Regions from separate parts of the Pseudoalteromonas sp. KS88 genome, predicted to be linked through region 1. Evidence: predicted binding sites of a transcription regulator. Region 1 holds the regulator's gene; each other region holds the start of a gene.

Region 1 (3,289 bases):
TCGATGTGATCTTTAATATCTCCCAATACGATAGGGCTTCCTTTCAGAGCAGGGAAAACACCTGGTAACCCCATGCCTGTGGGTTGATGGCAGGCAGCACAACTGGCCATGTATACTTGCTCACCAAGTACCATAAGTTCTTCTTTTGGTAGGGTTTGGTCTAATAGTGCAGCATCAGCAGCTGCGGCTTGTTGCTTAGCTTGCTTAGCGTTGGCTAACCAAACATCAAAGTCTGCCTCAGACTTGGCCTCTACTACGACGGGCATAAAACCGTGGTCCTTGCCGCAAAGTTCAGCGCATTGACCTCGGTAAATACCCTCTTCATTAATTCGGGTCCATGTCTCATTGATAAAGCCTGGATTAGCATCCTTCTTAACAGCAAAGTCAGGCACCCACCATGAATGAATAACGTCATCAGAGGTCATTAAAAAACGAATTTTTTTGTTAATTGGTAGCACTAAAGGTTTATCAACCTCAAGTAGATAGGTATCCGTTTTTTCAGCTTGATTTGCAATTTGGTCACTTGGTGTTGAAAGAATAGAATAAAAATCAACATCCTCTCCCATGTATTCATAATGCCATTTCCACTGCGACCCCGTCACTTTGATAGTGATGTCAGCTTTGCTGGCATCCTCCATTGCGATTAAAGTTTTAGTAGCTGGTACTGCCATGGCTATAAGAATGACAAAGGGAATTGCCGTCCAAAGTATTTCGACTTTTGTACTTTCATGAAATTGGGCAGGTACCGCCCCTTTCGATTTACGATGATGTATTAATGCCCAAAACATAACGGCAAATACAATCACCCCAATCACACAACATATTATAAAAATTGTCATGTGCAGTTGATAAACATTATTACTTATATCGGTTACACCTTCGCGCATATTAAATTGGCTGTTTGCCAATAATTGCTGCGGAAGCATTAGTAATATAAGCCACAAGGTAGAGCTCAATTTACCCATGTGACAGCTCCTTTTGATGCTATTGCAAGACGCAAAGCGAAGAGGCGGCACTGCTTTATTCGCGCCAATTCGTTATTTTTTATTGTTACTGATGCTATTTATGTCTTTTGACGCCATAGGGCAAAAAGATCACTAATTAACACAGCGTATTAACCAATTAGTTAAAAAATAAACAATTAGCAAGTTTTAAGGTAAATAAAATTCTATTTTGGTGCAAAAATAACAATGTTAAATCAGGGCGTTATTTTGTTTTTGGGAAATAGTGTAAGGGCTTAAAACTAGCGGATAACGAGCTATGATAAGGGATAAGACGCTACATAGAAGTGTAAGATACAGTAGCTAAAGTTGTAAAAAAAATAAAAGCACCAAATTTCACTTATTTGGTGCACTGAGCATAAAACTTAATAAGGCAGTAACTATCTGGGCAAGCGTAATGTTTATCATTGGCTTGAGTAGTAAAAACAGCTCTTACATCCAATCAGCGTTACGAATCACGCCAACTGCCAGCCCTTCAATATTAAATGATTCATGTTCAAGATCGACCTCAATTGCAGAGAACTCTTCGTTTTCGGCGTGCAATAAAACTTTACGTCCGGCTTTTTCGAGCCGTTTTACAGTCACGTCTTCATCAACACGCGCAACAACTACTTGGCCGTTTTCAGCCACTTGCGTTTTATGTACGGCAAGCAAATCACCATCCATAATACCAATGTCTTTCATACTCATACCTTGTACACGCAATAAAAAATCAGCGGCTGGCTTGAACATTAAAGGGTCAATCTGACAATGGCTTTCAACATGCTGTTGTGCAAGTATTGGTTCACCAGCTGCGACTCGGCCAATGAGTGGTAATCCAAGTTGCTCGGGTTCATCCTCTTCTACCAGCTGAATACCACGGCTTGCACCTGGCTTCATTTTAATAACACCTTTTTTAGCCAGTGCTTTTAAATGCTCTTCAGCAGCGTTTGCGCTTTTGAAACCTAAAGTTTGCGCAATCTCAGCACGCGTAGGCGGCATACCAGTATCTTTGATAAACACTTTGATTAATTCAAGAATTTGAGCTTGACGATTCGTTAATGGGCGCATACAACTGGTTTTCCATACAGTACATTTAACTGTGAGTATATACAGTTATTTGAAAATCGCAAATTTTAAATTAGTTACCTTTAGCCCTTCTTTTTTACCATCTAGTACTTAACAATAAAGTGGCGCTATTTAAACCATCATCAGATTTAAAAGATGCGCCTAAACCAAACTTTAACGCTATATGCTCATTAAACCAGTACTGTGTTTGCAACTCATAGTTATCCGTATTATTGCCATGGTCACGAACATTAGCGACCAAAGCAACTGACCAATCTTGATTTATATAATACGCTACCCGCCCTTGAACATACCGATAGCGCCCAACTAACTGCTTAGCTTGTAGATCCCAGCCTTTATTATTCGTTAAGCTGGTCCAACGCACATACGGCGCATAACTCCATTCAACCGACGTTACATTGTCTTTTAAATAATAGCCTCTCCCTTGAAAATAGTTGTAAAAAGCAGTTAAGCCTATTTGTAGTTGATCATTTACCTGGTTTCCAATTGAGGCCGTCACTAAAGAGCTGTCTGATTGCCAATGGCCGCCATCATCATCAACATGCCGCAAGCCAGCCGCTAAAATTAAGCCATGTTGCCAATAATAAGTCGCATCACTGGTAATATAATAAAGGTTGTCATTCGCAAAGCCACCTAACGCAATATTGTTCACTCGGTGCAAGTGACTTTTTAGCTCTTGAGGACCAGATAAGGCGGTTAAGTCATCACTAAAATAACGGTATCTCGCACCTAAAAATGCTTTATCGAAGCCACTTAAATCAGTGAACCCGAGATCAACCTGATGATTAATATCTGCATAGCTGGATAACGATAAACAGCTAATTAACAGCATTATTCCTTTTTTCATCTTGCGTTCCTAAAATGTAACATTAGGTATATTTTAGCTATTTAGATGATCTTAACTGTAGGAAAGTGTACAAAAGTGTAGACTGGTTTTAAATTTTTAATTGAGGATATTCCATGGCTATTTGGTATCACCCAATCACTCTAGCGCAGTGTAAACAACTTGATGAAGGCATTAATGGCCAAGGCACGTTAATGAAAACAATGGGTATAGAAATCACTGAGATTGGCGACGACTATTTAGTAGCAACTATGCCTGCAATACCTGGACACCACAATCCCATTGGAATGGTTCATGGCGGAGCAAATGTTGTGCTTGCAGAAACAGTTGCCAGTTATGCTGCTAATTTTGTTATAGATTTCACAAAATTTTACTG
Region 2 (3,289 bases), on a different contig from region 1:
AAATTGCTTGAAGTCGTGCATATTGGGTTACTAGCCATTTACTGCCAACATCGTCAAAGTTCACTTGTACTCGTGATTGCGCACCAGCACCTTCATAATTTAACACCGTACCAATACCAAACTTTGCGTGCACAACGCGTTGGCCTAAATTAAAGCCGCTATCTTCAAATGCTGCATGGCTAACCGATGAGCTAAAGCGTCCAGCAGCAGGTGGGCGAGAGACTTGAGTTTTTATGCGGATTTCTTCAACACAGTCTTCAGGCATTTCACGTAAAAAGCGTGACGGGCTGTGGTATTTTTCTTGGCCGTATAAACGGCGGCTTTCGGCGTGGCTAATATAGAGTTTTTCCATTGCTCGTGTCATGCCTACATAACACAGGCGACGCTCTTCTTCTAAACGACCAGATTCTTCATTACTCTGCTGAGAAGGGAACATGCCTTCTTCAACACCCACCATAAATACCAACGGGAACTCTAAACCTTTTGCTGAGTGAAGGGTCATCATTTGCACAGCATCTTCATGTTCTTCAGCTTGGCCATCACCCGACTCAAGCGAGGTATAGGCTAAAAAGCCTTGCAGAGGTGAACTAAACTCTTCGTCTTCGGGTAATTCGTACTGCCCACACGCGCTAATAAGCTCTTCTAAGTTTTCTACTCGAGCACGGCCTTTCTCGCCCTTTTCGGCTTGGTACATGGCCATTAAGCCTGATGTTTGAATTGCGTACTTGGCTTGCTCTTCGAGTGTCAGGTCGCCAATTTTCTCTTCTATATGCTCAACGAGCTCTACAAACTTACTAACAACGCTAGCTGCACGGCCAGATAAGTGCTGTTGTTCAACAACTGCTTTAGCTGCATACCAAAGAGGTAACGACTCAGCACGAGCACAATCACGTATATGGCTAAGAGTTTTATCACCAATACCGCGAGCAGGCGTATTGATGACGCGTTCAAATGCAGCATCATCTTGACGGTTACCAACAAGGCGTAAATAAGCCAAGGCATCTTTGATCTCTTGACGCTCGAAGAATCGCATACCGCCATAAATACGGTACTTTAAGCCTTCTTGTAACATGGCTTCTTCAAGTACCCGCGATTGCGCGTTACTACGATATAAAATAGCCGCATCTTGCAATGCATTACCCGCATTGAGCCAGCTTCGCAACTTACTGCTAACAAAGCGTGCTTCGTCTAATTCGTTAAACGCGGCATAGATAGAGATTGGCTCACCTTCATTGCCATCAGTCCACAGGCTTTTACCCATACGGTCTGAGTTATTTTGAATCAGCGCATTGGATGCTTTAAGAATGGTGGCGGTAGAGCGGTAGTTTTGTTCAAGACGAATTGTCTCGGCTTCAAAATCAGTTAAAAAGCGTTTAATGTTTTCAATTTTTGCACCGCGCCAGCCATAAATACTTTGATCATCGTCTCCAACAATCATAATGCTGTTGGTATCGCCTGCAAGTAGTTTAAGCCACGCATATTGAATGGTGTTGGTATCTTGGAATTCGTCCACCAACATGTGGGCAAAGCGCTGTTGATAATGGCGCAGTAAGGTTGGATTATTTTTTAATACTTCAAAGCTGCGTAGCAGAATTTCGGCAAAATCAACCAAACCGGCACGATCGCAAGCTTCTTGGTAAGCGGTATACACCTTAAGCATCATTTGCTCATTGATATCATACGCTTGAATGTCTTTTGGGCGAAGACCTTCATCTTTTTTCGCGCTGATGTACCAACCAAATTGCTTAGCAGGCCACTTCTTATCATCAATGTTCATCGCTTTTAACAAGCGCTTAATCATTCTTAGTTGGTCATCGGAGTCTAAAATTTGAAATGCTTCAGGTAAATTAGCTTCGCGGTGATGTGCGCGTAAAATGCGATGCGATAAACCATGGAATGTACCAATCCACATGCCGCCGACTGGTGCGCCGAGTGTTTCTTCAACCCGAGAGCGCATTTCTTTTGCAGCTTTATTAGTAAATGTTACCGCGAAAACGCTGTAAGCAGATGCTTGCTCTACCTGCATTAACCAAGCTATGCGATGAACCAGTACTCGAGTTTTACCAGAGCCAGCGCCTGCTAGCACCAGCATATTTTGCAGTGGAGCAGCTACGGCATCCCGTTGTTTGTCATTTAAGCCATCGAGTAATTCTGAAACGTCCATCATCACGCCTTTTCAATCAATATTGTAGGCAGTATAACAGGTGTTTTTGTTAGGCTAAATAAAATACTGTTTTTATAAACAGTTAATTTTAAAATGTTCTTTATTCTATTTAACCGTGTTTTTAGCTAAGCTATTGTTGTATGAAATATTTGCTGTAGCCAATTTGACTGATATTTAGTAAAAATCACGATTTAAGATAAGTTTCTATTTATTGGTTTTTATATAAGTTTATGATTATTAATAAATTAAAGAGTTGGCACGAAGTGTGTAAGTATCTAATAAGAAAATTAAATTAATAACTGAGGTTAATATGGCAGAGCAAGGTTCAGGCGGTAATGTAATCGCAGCAATTTGTAATATATTTTTTCCAGGACTTGGACAGTTAGTGCAAGGTCGTATTATGGCGGCAATTTTCTTTTTCTTAGCCTGGGTTATTAGTGGCGTACTAATTTACGTCGCAATAGGTTTTGTGCTTCTACCTATCGTATATATTTGGGCCATCATTGATGCCGCACGCTTTAGATCCTACCGGTAGAAAGCTTAATTGAAATGCAAAAGATAGCGCTTTATAGCGCTATTTTTGTATCTGGCTTTCGTGATCCACAACTGACTAGGTTATAATCCTATGTATTAGTTGTATTGAGACAAAGTTATGGAATATCAATTTATTCGTGACCCGATTAGTGGTTTACGTATTAAAATTAGCAGCGAACATGCTGTGATTGGACGCTGGTTAAATGAAGAGATTGGCAAAGATAAAATTGCCATGGTACAGGCTTTAATTGCATCAGTTGCCAGTAGCTTTGAGCCATTAAGGCTGCAAGGTCAAGAAATTGATTTAATCTTAAATAAAGATGAAGCCATTTTTGAGGCACATGCATTGCACCAAGATTCAGAAGATCTTGTTGCCTATCAAGACGATGAACTTATGCTAGAAGAAAATGGATTAAGTAGTGGCTGTGGTTTTGAGGACTTTGTTGATTTAATCAATTCATGGCATGAGTTTACAGCAGGAAGATAAGCACAGAGCCGCAGCTCTGTACTATAAATTTTATTTACGTTATTACTGTTCAGAGACTGATTTAACAGCGGCGAGCAGTAAGTTTTCAGTCAGGCGGACTTTAT
Region 3 (3,289 bases), on a different contig from region 1:
AATCCGCAACTGAATAAAACTCTAAACGTTGCACAATACCAAAACGGTCGCGAAGTGGTGATGTTAATGAGCCTGCACGAGTTGTTGCGCCAATTAAGGTGAAAGCAGGTAAATCTAGCTTAATAGAGCGCGCTGCGGGGCCTTCACCAATCATGAGATCAAGCTGGTAGTCTTCCATTGCTGGGTAAAGGATTTCTTCAACCTGCGGGCTTAGTCTGTGAATTTCATCAATGAACAACACATCACCTTCTTCAAGGTTCGTCAAAAGCGCCGCTAAATCCCCAGCTTTTTCAAGTACAGGGCCTGATGTGGTTTTAATATTTACCTTAAGCTCGTTGGCAACAATGTTAGCTAACGTTGTTTTACCAAGCCCTGGTGGCCCAAAGATCAATAAATGATCAAGTGCCTCAGCACGCGTTCGTGCAGCTTCAATAAATATTTCCATTTGCTGTTTTACATGGGGCTGCCCAGTATAATCAGCCAGCAACTTTGGCCTAATGGCGCGATCAACAACGTCTTCGTTACTTTGCTCGCTTGCGTCTATAAGACGATCCGCTTCAATCATGGTTTACTCACAACATTGATTTTAGAGATTCTTTTATTAGATTCTCTGTAGACATACCCGGCTTACTTACAGCTTTAACTGTTTTTTGTGCTTGAGCTAGTTTATAGCCCAAAGAGACTAATGCTGATACGGCATCATCTGATGCATTATTTGCGACCAACGTATCGTTTGCAACCGGTTCAATCACTGCATTATCGCTAAATGGTGTAAATAAGTCATTACCCCAATCTTTTAGTCTGTCTTTCATCTCGAGCACTAAACGCTCAGCTGTTTTCTTACCAACGCCAGGTAATTTAACCAAGCTAGTTGCATCTTCATTATTAACGCAACTAACAAACTGTTGCGCCGACATACCTGATAAAATCGCAAGTCCAAGTTTGGGCCCAACGCCATTCGCTTTTAATAGTTCACGAAATAACGCACGTTCAACTTTATTATTAAAACCAAATAATAACTGAGCGTCTTCTCTTACCACAAAATGGGTGTAAATTATTGCTGATTCACCCACATTAGGTAAATCATAAAAACATGTCATTGGCATGTTTACTTCATAACCAACACCGCTTACCTCAATGAGAATCTCTGGTGGCTGCTTTTCAACTAACACGCCATTTAAACGACCTATCATATTATTTCCTTAATCTTCCTCTAACGGTTTTAGATGCACTGCCCGCTAGTTTTATTAAATTTTGTTCTGAGTGAGCGTGGCAAATAGCAATAGCCAATGCATCAGCAGCATCGGCCTGGGGGGTTCCAGGTAATTTTAAAATGTTTTTGACCATTTGTTGAACTTGTGTTTTATCTGCCCCGCCATGGCCTACTACCGCTTGCTTTATCTGCCGAGCTGAATACTCAAACACCGGAAGCTCCGCCATTGATGCCCCTACAATTGCAGCCCCACGTGCTTGACCAAGCTTAAGTGCAGAGTCAGGGTTATGTGCCATAAACACTTTTTCAATCGCAAAGGTGGTTGGAGTAAACTGCTCTATTAACTGGCTAACACCTTGATAAATCATTTTCAAACGAATAGGAAACTCATGCTCTGCTAACTTAATACAGCCACTGCCCAAATAGTTGAATTTTGCCCCATGGTGCTCGATTACACCATACCCTGTTAACCGAGAGCCAGGATCGATTCCTAAAATTATAGCCAACTAAAAACCTGTTACTTAAAGGGTAATAACGCAATAATGCCAGAGCACTGTATAAATTACCAGTAAACATACTATTTTGACTTAACCGTTGTTTGTTTTTAAACCACACATACAAAAACACCCGCGGCTGCGGGTGTTTTTATCTGTAATAAATCATATTAGGCAAGCGAGCGAAGTAACCCTTGGGTGTTCTTTCGCATGGTTCTAGCAATCATCATATATCCCAATACCGACACAAATATTCCACCAGCCAGTGGGCCTAACACCCAAATGTGTGGATGCAGCTTACCTGCTAGTTCAAACATTTCCTTTTGTACTACAAGTAAAGCCAAGTCACTAATTAGCGCAGCAACAAAACCTGCAGATGCACCTAATAGTAAAAACTCGTAAAGTGTTGCATTTTTTATCAGTCTGCCCTTGGCGCCTAACGTTCGCAAAATAACAATTTCTTGCATACGTTCGCCCAAACTAGCTTGTACCTGCGAAATAAGCACTAATGCACCACACAACACAACAATTGACAATACAAAGCCTATAGCCAGTGACACTTGTGAAATAGTAGATCGAATTTGTTTAACGAAACTATCTACGTCAATAGCATTTATTGTCGGGTAAGTACGAAGTAACTCACTGAAATCACGCTTTTGTTCTTGTTCAATACGGACTGAAGAAATATACGTAGCAGGAAAATCAGCTAAAACATCAGGGCTTAGAATAATAAAGAAGTTAGGCTTTAAGGTTGCCCAGTTAACTTTACGTACACTGGTAATTTTGGCATCAAAAGACTGCGCACCGATCAAAAATGTGAGTGTATCGCCCATCTTTACATCGAGCCTAGCCAGCATTGACTCCTCTAAAGATGCCTCTGCAACAGCATCGTCACTAAACCATTGCCCATCAATAATCTCGTTATGGCTAGGTGCATCAGCAAGCCATGTTAGATTTAGTTCACGCCCAATACCCGAACGTGCCTCTTCGTCTTTTTTCTCGTTATCTTCAAGTGACACTTGCCGTGCTACCAACTCGCCATTTACCGCATTCACTCGGCCACGTATTGTTGGGTAGAACTCTGAGACTTGAATATTCTTCTGCGCTAAATAGTTATTTACCTCTGGTAACTCTGACTGGGTTATATTCACCAAAAAAGCATTAGGTGCATCACTGGGTAGCTGAGACTCCCAATCTGAAATCATGTCATTTTTTAATACCACTAAAAACAAAAGCAACTTTATAGCAAGTGAAAAACTAATTAACTGCACCGCATTTGCGTTCGCCCGTTTCTGGATAGATGCAATAGCAAGAGACCAGCTACTTCCTGGACGAAGGCCAAGTTTACGGCCGCCACCGAATATGAGTCGCGAAAGGCCAAATAACAGCGCTATTAAAATTAAGGTAGAAATAAACAAGATAGCCGTTATTTTAAGGTTATTACTAAATAACCACATCAGTAAAAATACCGTTAGAGCTGACATGCCTAAATGAACTTTACTTACTAATAATTTATCACCTAGGTTTCGGCGTAAAACACGCAAAGGTGGTATATCAAAAAGATCAAGAAGTGGCTTTATCG

The links. Region 1 encodes LexA, which represses DNA repair genes until DNA is damaged. Its sites were predicted from a motif close to TACTGTATNNNNATACAGTA; they were not measured.
Region 2: uvrD (DNA helicase II) is a predicted target of LexA. The motif match lies at 2,229-2,248, and genes of this name have one in related genera.
Region 3: ruvC (crossover junction endodeoxyribonuclease RuvC) is a predicted target of LexA. The motif match lies at 1,765-1,784, and genes of this name have one in related genera.

Annotation. Positions count from the first base shown of each region.
Region 1 is NZ_PYHV01000020.1:66,355-69,643, forward strand. Features, by position in the region: gene coxB (cytochrome c oxidase subunit II) at 1-965, opposite strand, end outside; gene lexA (transcriptional repressor LexA) at 1,434-2,051, opposite strand; gene C7Y70_RS14235 (hypothetical protein) at 2,146-2,916, opposite strand; gene C7Y70_RS14240 (PaaI family thioesterase) at 3,030-3,289, shown strand, end outside.
Region 2 is NZ_PYHV01000018.1:4,633-7,921, forward strand. Features, by position in the region: gene C7Y70_RS11180 (GNAT family N-acetyltransferase) at 1-21, opposite strand, end outside; gene uvrD (DNA helicase II) at 1-2,164, opposite strand, end outside; gene C7Y70_RS11190 (hypothetical protein) at 2,475-2,699, shown strand; gene C7Y70_RS11195 (YacL family protein) at 2,817-3,185, shown strand; gene C7Y70_RS11200 (peroxiredoxin-like family protein) at 3,228-3,289, opposite strand, start outside.
Region 3 is NZ_PYHV01000019.1:208,148-211,436, reverse strand. Features, by position in the region: gene ruvB (Holliday junction branch migration DNA helicase RuvB) at 1-565, opposite strand, end outside; gene ruvA (Holliday junction branch migration protein RuvA) at 573-1,193, opposite strand; gene ruvC (crossover junction endodeoxyribonuclease RuvC) at 1,195-1,719, opposite strand; gene C7Y70_RS13235 (FtsX-like permease family protein) at 1,878-3,289, opposite strand, start outside.